Linked DNA regions of Luteibacter rhizovicinus DSM 16549. The protein of the gene in region 1 interacts with the protein of each later gene in a pairwise test. Links are inferred from orthologs where the notes say so. Each region holds a gene or a part of one and is shown in the gene's direction. Other genes may lie near its edges. The genes, in order: cyoB and BJI69_RS18995.

What was found.
Region 2: the proteins of cyoB (region 1) and BJI69_RS18995 interact in binary tests that used the Escherichia coli proteins (3 or more experiments, as listed by UniProt). The link is inferred for Luteibacter rhizovicinus DSM 16549 from one-to-one orthologs.

The regions. Positions count from the first base shown.
Region 1 is NZ_CP017480.1:1,376,028-1,382,092, reverse strand. What follows is about bases 2,219-5,205. They hold cyoB (cytochrome o ubiquinol oxidase subunit I), read left to right. Parts: upstream 2,219-2,705; coding sequence 2,706-4,706; downstream 4,707-5,205. Other genes in these bases: cyoC (cytochrome o ubiquinol oxidase subunit III), read left to right, coding at 4,762-5,205; cyoA (ubiquinol oxidase subunit II), read left to right, coding at 2,219-2,665. Outside these bases: BJI69_RS06380 (MFS transporter), read right to left, coding at 98-1,450; more of cyoA, read left to right, coding at 1,604-2,218; more of cyoC, read left to right, coding at 5,206-5,337; cyoD (cytochrome o ubiquinol oxidase subunit IV), read left to right, coding at 5,334-5,741; BJI69_RS06355 (SURF1 family protein), read left to right, coding at 5,744-6,065. UniProt on the Escherichia coli protein: Cytochrome bo(3) ubiquinol oxidase is the terminal enzyme in the aerobic respiratory chain of E.coli that predominates when cells are grown at high aeration.
Region 2 is NZ_CP017480.1:4,159,245-4,165,248, reverse strand. Bases 1,118-4,043 are described here. They hold BJI69_RS18995 (pyridoxal phosphate-dependent aminotransferase), read left to right. Parts: upstream 1,118-1,970; coding sequence 1,971-3,116; downstream 3,117-4,043. Other genes in these bases: BJI69_RS18985 (C13 family peptidase), read right to left, coding at 4,035-4,043; BJI69_RS18990 (amidohydrolase), read left to right, coding at 3,104-3,907; BJI69_RS19000 (LysR substrate-binding domain-containing protein), read left to right, coding at 1,118-1,961. In the rest of the region: BJI69_RS19010 (hypothetical protein), read left to right, coding at 1-210; BJI69_RS19005 (FMN-dependent NADH-azoreductase), read right to left, coding at 226-810; more of BJI69_RS19000, read left to right, coding at 933-1,117; more of BJI69_RS18985, read right to left, coding at 4,044-5,108; mtnC (acireductone synthase), read right to left, coding at 5,092-5,775; BJI69_RS18975 (nuclear transport factor 2 family protein), read right to left, coding at 5,847-6,004. UniProt on the Escherichia coli protein: Shows aminotransferase activity with methionine and histidine as substrates, and to a lesser extent also with phenylalanine.

The DNA.
Region 1 (6,065 bases):
AATCGGCTCCCACAAAAGGCATCGCCGCTGAAGTGGCTCCCACAGGGCTGCGGTGCCCTGTGTGGGAGCCGCTTCAGCGGCGATGCTCTCGCGCCGATCAGACGGCCGGCTTGGACCGGTCCGTCTCCAGCGCCTTGTTGATACGCAGGGCCAGCAGGGTGCAGGCCGCGCCCGAGAGCAGGTAAACGCTCACCGCGCCCAGACCGAAGCGGGTCGACAGGCCCAGGGCCACCAGCGGGGCGAAGGCCGCGCCGAACAGCCAGGCGAAGTCGGAGGTCAGGGCGGCACCGGTGTAGCGGTAGCGCTTGGCGAAATTCGCCGTGACCGTACCCGCCGCCTGGCCGTAAGACAGGCCGAGCAGGGCGAAGCCGATCAGCAGGAAGGCGTCCTGTGCCACCTTGGCGCCACCGAGCAGCCAGGGCGAGGCGATGGCGAACAGGGCAATCAGCACGGCCATGCTGCCCAGGGTGTTGCGGCGACCGAACTTGTCGGCGATGACGCCCGACGCCATGGTGCCCAGAATCGCCAGGAAGGCGCCGATCAGCTGCACTACCAGGACATCGTTGATGTCCTGCGAGCGGTTCAGGGCGATCCATGACAGCGGGAAGATCGTGACCAGGTGGAACAGGGCATAGCTGGCCAGGGCCGCAAAGGCGCCGATAAACAGGTTGTAACCCTGGGCCGTCACCATTTCGATGATGCCGATGGGCTCGAGCTCGCGCTCTTCCAGCAGCTGGGTGTATTCCTCGGTCACGACCAGGCGCAGGCGGGCGAAAAGGGCCACCACGTTGATGGCGAAGGCGACGAAGAAGGGATAGCGCCAGCCCCAGCTGAAGAAATCTTCCGTCGACAGCTGGGTATGCAGGAACAGGAACAGGGAGGCGGCGATCAGGAAGCCGATCGGCGCGCCCAGCTGGCCGAGCATGGCGTACCAGCCCCGGCGGTCCTTCGGGGCGTTCAGCGAAAGCAGGGACGGCAGGCCGTCCCAGGAGCCGCCGAGCGCAATGCCCTGCAAGAAGCGCAGCACCGAGAGAATCACAATGACCGCGTAGCCGTGCGACGTGTTCGCCGGCAGGAACGCAATACAGACCGTGGACGTGCCCAGCAGGAACAGGGCCGCGGTCAGCTTGGTGCTCCGGCTCCAGTTGCGCTGGATGGCCATGAACAGCGTGGTGCCGAGCGGGCGGGCGATGAACGCGAGCGAGAAGATGGCGAAGGCGGCGAGGATGCCGTCCAGCTGGCTCAAAAACGGAAAGAACACCGACGGAAAGACGAGGACGGACGCGATGCCGTACGTGAAGAAGTCGAAGTATTCCGAGGCACGGCCAATGACGACGCCCACCGCGATTTCGCCGGGGGCGACGGGGGCGTGGCTGGTTTCGTGCTGGCGGCGGACATCCTGTTCGGCGCCTTCCGCGGCATTGTGATGGGCGTGTGAAATGCTCGACATCGTATTCGGCCGGTCTTGGAGATGGATGACAGGATAGCCAAAAATCGCAGCACTCGGCTTGTAAGGCCATGGGACAATGTGTCCTATGGCCTTAAAAGCCGGATAGGCGTACTTTTTCGTGTCCCCACGGTTGCCTCCATCATGCGAATGTCCATGAAGATGTTGCGCGGATTGCTTATCCCCGCCCTGATCCTGCTCTTGTCGGGCTGCGATGCCGTGCTGTTCTCGCCCTCCGGCGACATTGCCCGCCAGCAGCGTGATCTCATCATTATTTCCGTGGTGCTGATGTTGATCATCATCATCCCGGTGATCGCGATGACCTTCCTGTTCGCCTGGAAGTACCGGGAAAAGAACAAGAACCACGACGACTACGCCCCGGACTGGAACCACTCCACCGTCCTGGAGCTGCTGATCTGGTCGGCCCCGCTGCTGATCATCATCGCGTTGGGCGCCATCACCTGGACCAGCACCCACAAGCTGGATCCGTATCGCCCGCTGGACCAGATCGGCGCCTCCCGCCCGGTCGCCGAGGGCGTCAAGCCCCTCGTGGTCGAAGTCGTGGCGCTGGACTGGAAGTGGCTGTTCCTCTATCCGGAGCAGGGCATCGCCACGGTCAATGAAATGGCCGCGCCGGTCGACCGCCCGATCGAGTTCCACATCACCGCCTCCAACGTCATGAACGCGTTCTTCGTTCCCGCCATGGCGGGCATGATCTATGCCATGCCGGGCATGGAGACCAAGCTCCACGCGGTGATGAACAAGACCGGTGACTTCGAAGGAATTTCCGCCAACTACAGCGGCGCCGGATTCTCGGACATGCGTTTCCGCCTCCATAGCCTGTCCGATGGTGACTTCGACGCCTGGGTGGCCAAGGCCCGCGCCGATGGCAACACCCTGAGCCGTGAGGACTACCTCAAGCTCGAGCAGCCCAGCGAGCGCGAACCGGTGCACTACTACAAGACCGTGGCGCCTGGCCTGTACAACGCCATTCTCAACCGGTGCGTCGAATCGAACCGCATGTGCCAGAGCGACATGATGGCGATCGACCAGCAGGGCGGTCAGGGCGTGGTGGGCACCTACAACGTCACTTCGCTCGATGCCGCCACCCGCTCGCGCCTGGGTGTCGCCGACGACGGCAAGCGCTACGTGGGTGCGCTTTGCGCTGCCCGCGGCGCCACCGGCGCAGCGATGACACCTGCCGGACGTCCGCTCTGAGCGGCCGCCTTTTCCGATTCAAGCCTCGCCGAGTCCGGTAATGAACACACCCGATCTAGTCAAACTGATCTTTGGACGCCTCACTATCGAGGCGATTCCCTACCACGAGCCGATCCTGATCGGCACGTTCGCGGCTGTCGCCCTCGGCGGCATCGCGCTGCTGGCCGTGCTGACCAAGTACAAACTCTGGGGTTACCTCTGGAGCGAGTGGTTCACCAGCATCGATCACAAGAAGATCGGCATCATGTACATGGTGCTCGGTATCGTGATGCTGCTGCGTGGTTTCTCCGACGCCATCATGATGCGTGCCCAGCAGGCCATGGCCTTCAACGGCAACCCCGGCTTCCTGCCACCGCATCACTACGACCAGGTCTTCACCGCCCACGGCGTGATCATGATCTTCTTCGTGGCGATGCCTTTCGTCACCGGCCTGATGAACTTCGTCGTGCCATTGCAGATCGGCGCGCGCGACGTGGCGTTCCCGTTCCTCAACAACTTCAGCTTCTGGATGACCGTCGCTGGCGGCATGCTGGTGATGGCCTCGCTGTTCGTCGGTGAGTTCGCCCGTACGGGCTGGCTGGCGTATCCGCCGCTTTCCGGGTTGGCGGCCAGTCCCGATGTCGGGGTCGACTACTACATATGGTCACTACAGGTGGCCGGCGTGGGAACGACCCTCTCCGGCATCAACCTGCTCGCCACCATCATCAAGATGCGTGCGCCCGGCATGACCATGATGAAGATGCCCGTCTTCACCTGGACCTCGCTGTGCACCAACGTGCTGATCGTCGCCGCCTTCCCGGTGCTGACGGCCGTGCTGGTACTGCTCTCGCTCGATCGCTACATCGGTACCAACTTCTTCACGAACGACTTCGGCGGCAACGCCATGATGTACGTGAACCTGATCTGGATCTGGGGCCATCCCGAGGTCTACATCCTCGTGCTGCCGCTGTTCGGCGTGTTCTCCGAAGTCGTCGCCACCTTCAGCCGCAAGCGCCTGTTCGGTTACGCGTCCATGGTCTACGCGACCGTCGTGATCACGGTGCTCTCGTACCTGGTCTGGCTGCATCACTTCTTCACCATGGGTTCCGGCGCGAGCGTCAACTCGTTCTTCGGCATCACCACGATGATCATCTCGATCCCCACGGGCGCGAAGATCTTCAACTGGCTGTTCACGATGTACCGTGGCCGCATCCAGTTCGAAGTGCCGATGCTATGGACGATGGGCTTCATGGTCACCTTCGTGATCGGCGGCATGACCGGCGTCATGCTGGCCGTGCCCCCGGCCGACTTCCTGCTGCACAACAGCCTGTTCCTGATCGCGCATTTCCATAACGTCATCATCGGTGGCGTGATCTTCGGCGTCTTCGCCGGCATCAACTACTGGTTCCCGAAGGCCTTCGGCTTCAAGCTGGATTCGTACTGGGGCAAGTGGTCGTTCTGGCTCTGGCTGACCGGCTTCTACTTCGCCTTCATGCCGCTCTACGTGCTGGGCTTCATGGGCGTCACCCGCCGCATGAACCACTTCGAAGACCCGTCGTTGCAGATCTGGTTCATCATCGCCGCGTTCGGTGCGGTGCTCATCGCCGGTGGTATCGCTGCGTTCCTCATCCAGATCTTCGTCAGCATCAAGCGCCGCGAAGCGCTGCGCGACGTGACGGGCGATCCGTGGCACGGCCGCACGCTCGAGTGGTCGACTTCGTCGCCGCCGCCGTCGTACAACTTCGCCTTCACCCCGGTTATCCATGAAGCGGATGCCTGGTGGCAGATGAAGGAGCGCAACGCCGCGCGCCGCACGGAAGGCTACCTGCCGATCCATATGCCGAAGAACACCGCGGCTGGCGTGTACATCGCCGGGTTCGCCTTCGTCATCGGCTTCGCGATGATCTGGCACATGTTCATCATTGCCGGTCTCGCCTTCCTCGGCCTGCTGGTGACCGCGATCGGCCACACCTTCAACTACAAGCGCGACTACTACATCCCCGCCGACGTCGTGGCCCGGACCGAATCCGCCCGCACGGAAGAGCTTGCCGCCCATGTCTGATATCCAAGCCACCTCTACCGCCGCTGTCGCGGACCAGCAGGACCTTCAGTTCTGGATGAAGGAAGACCACCACCCGGAAAACGGCACGTTGCTCGGGTTCTGGATCTACCTGATGAGCGATTGCCTCATCTTCGCCTGCCTGTTCGCCACCTATGGCGTCCTCGGCCGCAGCTACGCGGGCGGCCCTTCGGGCGCCGACCTGTTCGAGCTGCCGCTGGTGGCCATCAACACCACGATGCTGCTGCTGTCTTCCATCACCTACGGCTTCGCCGTGCTGGAGATGCAGAAGAACCGCCGCGGCACGATGATGGCCTGGCTGATCATCACCGGCCTGTTCGGCGCCACCTTCCTCGGCATCGAGCTGTACGAGTTCGCGAACCTCATCCATGAGGGCGCGGGCCCGCAGCGCAGCGCCTTCCTGTCGTCGTTCTTCACCCTGGTCGGCACCCACGGCCTGCACGTGACCTTCGGCATCATCTGGCTGATCACCTTGCTGGTGCAGGTGGGGCGCTTCGGCCTTACCCCGGCCAACAAGCGTCGCATCATGTGCCTGTCCATGTTCTGGCACTTCCTCGACGTGGTCTGGATCGGCGTGTTCACCTTTGTTTACCTGATGGGGGTGCTGCCGTGAGCGCGCACATCGAATCGCACGACCACCACGACGACCACGGTCATGGTGAAGAAGAAGTCAGCCACAGCACCCTGAAGGGCTACATGATGGGGTTCTTCCTCGCCGTGGTGCTGACGGCGATCCCGTTCTGGCTCGTCATGGGCAAGGTCATCCCGAACCCACAGACGCTGGCGATCGTGATCCTCACCTTCGCGGCGATCCAGATCGTCGTGCACATGATCTACTTCCTGCACATGGATACGAAGTCGCAGGGCGGCTGGAACATGCTGGCGCTGATGTTCACGCTGATCCTGGTGGTGATCACGCTCACCGGTTCGATCTGGGTCATGTTCCATCTCAATTCGAACATGATGCCGGGCATGTCCCACGACATGACCGAGCAGCAGGTCAAGAACCTGCCTTGAGCGTGAAGGTGCCAAACGAGACAAGGACGCCGCGCTCACCGCGCGGCGTCTTCGTTCTGGGCCTGCTCGCCGTGTTGGGCGCGGTGGTCTTTGCGGGTTTCGTTGCGCTCGGTACATGGCAGGTCCACCGGCGCGCGTGGAAGCACGACCTGATCGCTCGCGTGGACGCTCGCGTGCATGCCGCGCCCGTGGACGCACCCGGTCGTGGCCAGTGGCCGCAGGTGAGTGCAGCGAACGACGAATACCGCCGCGTGAAACTGAGCGGTAGCTTCCTGCAGGACAAGAGCGTCCGCGTTCGCGCGAGCACCGAGCTCGGCATGGGCT
Region 2 (6,004 bases), 2.8 Mb from region 1 along the record:
CCTGCGAGTGTGGCCACGCGGCCTGCCAGCAACGGCAATGACGATACGCAGGAGAGCAAGATGACCGACGACAAGAAAGACCAGCCGACATCCGGTTACCGCGAAGACAATCTCAAGCCCTCGCAGGGCAAACCGAAGGTTCCCGGGGAAGGACACCCGAAGGAATCGCAGAACGACCCCGATCAGAAGCCCGGTAAGCAAGGGTCCTGATCAGGGTCGAGGCGCTCACGCTGCCTTGCGGATAACGCTGCCGATCGAAGCGATCGCACCACCGACGGCCTGGGCCTTGTGGTCGTCGCTCATGGCCACGCCCTCGGCGCGGACGAATTCGATGTCGGTGACACCAAGGAAGCCGAAGATCGCACGCAGGTAGGGCTCCTGGAAGTCCATGCCAGCGGCTGGAGCTCCCTGGCTGTAGACGCCACCACGCGACGACGCAATGATCACGCGCTTGCCGCCTGCCAGACCTTCCGGGCCGTTCGCGGTGTACTGGAAGGTCTTGCCGGCGACCGTGATGCGGTCGATCCAGGCCTTCAGCGAACTGGTGATGCTGAAGTTGTACATCGGCGAGCCGATGACGACCACGTCGGCGGCAAGAAACTCCTCGAGTACGGCGGCGTTTTCGGCGGCAACCGGATCGTTCTCGCCGGCCGGCAGGCCCCAGTGGCCGAGCGGGGCGGCATGGAGGTCACGGTAGGTGACGTCGACGCCCGGATGGTTCTGGACGAACTCCGCCACGATCGCCGCCGTCAGGCCGCGGGAAACGGAGTAGGCGCCGAGCGCGCTGGCATCGAGATGCAGGAGTTTCATGGGTGTTCCTCAGTCGTAGACCGCAGGTTGCGGCACGGAGGGAACGATACGCTGGCGACAATCGCCTGATTAGCCCGCCTGGAGTAGACTCATTGTTTCGAATCAGAAACGACGGATGCCTGATGGACGGCGCGCTGCAGGACCTTAACGATCTCTACTTCTTCGCCTCCGTGGTCGAACACGGCGGGTTCTCGGCGGCGGGCCGCGCCCTGGGTATCCCCAAGTCCCGCCTCAGCAAGCGTATCGCCCAGCTCGAGGATCGCCTCGGGGTCCGGCTGCTGCAGCGGACGACGCGCCGTTTCGTCGTCACTGAGATCGGCGAACGCTTCTACGCGCACTGCCGCGCCGTGCTGGAAGAGGCGCGCGCCGCGCAGGACGCCGTGGACGAGTTGCGCACCGAGCCCCGTGGCATCGTCCGGGTGAGTTGCCCGGTCTCGCTTGCCCAGAACGTCCTTGGTCCGATGTTGCCGGCCTTCCTGCTCGAGCATCCCAAGGTGCAGGTGCGTGTCACCGCGACCAATCGCCGTGTCGACGTCATCGGCGAGGCCTTCGACGTGGCGATCCGCGTGCGCGAGAAGCTCGATACGGACGCCACCCTGGTTCTGCGCAGCATCGGCTTTGCGCGCAACCTGCTGGTCGCCAGCCCGAAATTCCTCGATAGCAACGGACGCCCGAAGACGCTGGACGAACTGGCGGCGCTGCCCGCCCTGTCCATGTACGAGCACGAAGGCGCCCAGGTCTGGGAGCTGGTCGATTCCAACGGCAAGAAGGCGGCGGTCGAGGTCAAGCCGCGCCTGGTCAGTGGCGATTTCACGGTGCTGATCGCCGCTGCCGTGCAATGTTGCGGTGTCGCGCTGTTGCCCGAGGATTATTGCGGCCCGTTGATCTCCAGCGGTCAGCTGGAGTGGGTCCTGCCCGAATACACCACGGCCCAGGGCACCCTCCACTTCGTCTATCCGAGCCGCCGGGGCTTGCTGCCGGCCATCCGCAGCTTCGTCGACTTCCTTGCCGATCGCCTGCCCAAGGCGCAGGCCGAGTTTCACAAGGACTGCGACAAGGTCGCTGCCGACCCCAGCAAGGCAGCAGCGATCACCATGGCCCGCATGTTAGGATCGAGCCCTTCGGCCACGTTTGGCCGTCCAAACGAGTAAGGATGTTCGATGCAGCTCGAAACCAAGCTTCCCAAGGTCGGCACGACCATCTTCAGCGTCATGAGCCAGCTTGCGCTGGAACACAAGGCGGTCAACCTGGGCCAGGGTTTTCCTGATTTCGAGCCGCCGGCGCCGTTGCGCGAAGCGATCACGCGAGCCATGGCCGAGGGCAAGAACCAGTACGCCCCGGGCATCGGCATCCCCAAGCTGCGCGAACAGATCGCCGCGAAAACCGAGCGCCTGTACGGCCATCGGGTGAGTCCGGACACCGAGGTCACGGTCACCTCCGGTGCGACCGAAGCCTTGTTCTCCGCCATCGCCGCCGTGGTGAGGGCAGGGGAGGAAGTCATCGTTTTCGACCCTTGCTACGACAGCTACGAGCCCGCGATCGAACTGCAGGGCGCGACCGCGGTGCATATTCCGCTGACGCTGCCCACCTTTGCGATCGACTGGCAGCGCGTACGCGACGCCGTGACGCCGAAGACGCGCATGATCCTGATCAATTCGCCGCACAACCCGTCCGGTGCCGTGCTGTCGCGTGCGGATCTGGATGAGCTCGCCGCCATCGTGCGCGACACCAGCATCGTGGTGCTGTCCGACGAGGTCTACGAGCACATCGTGTTCGACGGCGCGGAGCACCAGAGCGTGCTGCGTCATGAGGAACTGGCCACGCGCAGCATCGTGGTTTCGTCGTTCGGCAAGACCTATCACTGCACCGGCTGGAAGGTCGGTTACGCCATCGCGCCCAAGGCGCTCACGGCCGAGTTCCGCAAGGTGCACCAGTACCTGACCTTCTGCACGTTCAATCCCGCGCAGTGGGCGTTCGCCGAATTCCTCGAGTCGACGCCGGAGCATTACCTTGAATTGCCCGCGTTCTACCAGGCCAAGCGTGACCGCTTCCGTAAGCTGATCGCGCCGTCGCGGTTGAAGCTGCTCGACGTTCCGGGCGGCTATTTCCAGCTCGTCGACTACAGCGCGATCCGCGATCTGGACGATATCAACTTCAGCGAGTGGCTCGTCCGCGAAGGCGGCGTCGCCGCGATTCCGCTGAGCCCGTTCTACGAAAGCGCGCCGGACACGCGGCTGGTCCGGCTGTGCTTCGCCAAGAACGACGCCACCATGGAAGCCGCCGCGGAGCTGCTGTGCAAACTCTGACCGTTTCCCTCATCCAGGGCGCGACGCGCTGGCACGACGCTGCCGGCAATCGCGATTACTACGGCAAGCTGGTGCGTCGTGCTGCGCCCAGCGATCTCATCGTGCTGCCGGAAACCTTCCTCTCGGGCTTCACCAACGATACGTTGGCAAATGCCGAAACGATGGACGGCATCAGCGTGGCCTGGATGCGCGAGCTGGCCACCGAAGTGAACACCACGCTCACCGGCAGCCTCGTCATTCGCGAAGGCGACACGGTATTCAATCGGTTGCTGTGGGCCTCGCCGGACGGTTCGCTGGCGTATTACGACAAGCGCCACCTGTTCCGCATGGCCGGCGAGCACACCCGCTACGGCGGCGGCACCGAGCGGCTCATCGTCGAGCTGAAGGGTTGGCGCATCCTGCCGCAGGTCTGCTACGACCTGCGCTTCCCGGTATGGCTGCGCAATGGCCGCCGCGAGGAAGCCGCTGGCGGCATGGATTACGACCTGGCCCTGTTCGTGGCCAACTGGCCGGCGCCGCGCCGTCATCCGTGGCGCACCTTGCTGCGTGCGCGTGCGATCGAGAACCTCGCCTATGTCATCGGGGTTAACCGTGTCGGCGTGGACGGCAACGACCTGCCGTATGCGGGCGACAGCGCGGTGATCGATCCGGTGGGCGAGGCGCTGGTGGAACTGGGTACGCAGGAGCAGGTCGTCACGGTCGTGCTGGATCCCGCGCCGCTGAAGGTCCACCGCGACCGCTTCCCGGCATGGATGGACGCCGATCGCTTCGCGCTAGACACCTCCGCCTGATCCTTGCTCTTGTGGGAGCCGATTCATCGGCGATTGTGGGAGCCGATTCATCGGCGATCCCGCGGCAGCGGGCCAGGGTGCTGCTAGCACCCAATCGCCGATAAATCGGCTCCCACAAAGGCCGGTATTACTTGGCGGGCTCGAAAGGCACCGCAGGGCCGGCTTTCACGCTGTTGCGCCACGCGGCCAGCTTGGCCTCGATCCCGTTGCCGATGGCGATCTGCGGTTCGGAGGCCTGCAGCGAATCCTTGGTCTCCCACGCCGCGATCTCAGCCTTCGCCTTGCCGAAAGCCTCGACGAAATCCGGCGTCGCATTCAGTCCATCGACGAGCCACGCGCGACCGAAATAGGTGATGTCGGAATCCACACCGCAGCCGAACGATGTCCGGTCCGCGCGGGCCGAGGTCATGACCAGGCTGCCCGGTCCACTGAGCTTCGGGATGAAACCGCCGGAATAGCAGGCGTTCACCACAACTACCTTCCAGCGGAATGCGTGCCTCGAAAGGATTTGAGCCAGGCCTTCCGGATCGAGCTGGTCGAGCGGGATCGGGTCCATGTCCACCAGCAACGTGTGGTCGCTGCCGCCGTGCGTAGCGACGTAGACCACGAGGATGTCCTCGCGCGGATCCATGACCTTGGCCAGGCCGTCGATGGCGCCTTCGAGATTGGTCCAGCTGGCGAGCGGCCGCGTCGTCAACGTCGCCGGATTGTTCTCCAGCACCAGCGTATGGCCCGGACTGGCGAACCGCTTGCTGACCAGGCTGTCGACGTATTCCGCCTCGTTGCGAAAGACGTCTTCCGAGCCGTCGCCGCCGAAGGCCAGCGCGTATACGTTGGTCTTGCCGGGCGTGCGCGCTGCCAGGGCGCCTACCGCCTTGCGCAAGGCCTCGGGCTGGGCCGTGAAGACCTGCTCCGGCGTGGGTGCATCGTTCGGCCAGTTGCCCGAGTCGAGCTCGGCCGACTCGTCGTCGCTCGCCGTGCTCGTGGCGACGGCAGGATCGGCAGCGGCAGCGCTCTTAGTCGGAGCGATGCTGCCGGCAGGCGCCGGCGTCTGGGCCGTTGTCGTCCCGGCAACCTCGTGGCTCGCTGTCGCCGGCCAGGAGCCCGAACGCAGCACACCGACGGTAAGCAGCGCGCCGGCAATGAACGCGGCAAACACATAGATCGGCGTCCGCCGACCCGAATCAGGGTGTGATGGCATCGAAGTCCGCCACGGCAGGATGGCCGGCATCGGTCAGCGCCTGCGGCGGTCGCACCAGCTGGATAGTCCGCATGCCGGCCTCACGTGCGGCGTCCAGTTCCTCCTTGATGTCGGAGAGGAACAGCACCTGGCCAGGTGGCAGGCCGATGGCGTCGGCGATCTTCCGGTACGAATCCGTTTCGCGCTTGTGCCCGGTCTGGGTGTCGAAGTAGTCGGTGAAGAGCGGCGTGAGGTCGCCCACTTCGGTGAAGCCGAACAACAGTTTCTGCGCGGCGATCGAGCCCGAGGAATACACGTAGAGCGCAAGGCCCTGGTCGTGCCAGGCGCGCAGGCGCGCAGGCACCTCGGGATACATGTGGGAGGTGAAGACGCCGGACTCGTAGCCTTCGCGCCAGATCAGACCCTGCAAGGCCTTCAATGCGGTGGATTTGCGGTCTTCGTCGATCCAGCGGATCAGCAGGTCGATAATCTCGCCACGCGGGGCCTCGACGATGCCAGCCTCCTTGGCCGCCTCGTGAAGCCAGTGCTGCACTTCGGCTTCGTCGGTATGCGTCTCGACGTAAGCAGGCAGATGCTTGCGGGCGTACGGGAACAGCACGTCCTTGACGAAGTCGATCGAGCTGGTGGTGCCCTCGATGTCGGTGAGGACGGCGCGGATATCGGACATGAGGGACGGCCTGGGGAGCGGGGAGACTCCGCAGGATAAACGACGGCGCCGGCAGACGAAACGGCCGCGCGTCAGCGCAGCGAGCGCACGGTGAAGAACTCGCTGGCGATCTTCCAGCCGCCGGCTGTCTTCACCAGTTGCAGGGTCTTCCAACCGGTGCTGCCGCCGTCACCGCTACGGGTGACGAAGTCCAGCGACGCCTGCGCCAGCGGACCGTCCTGCGCGATGC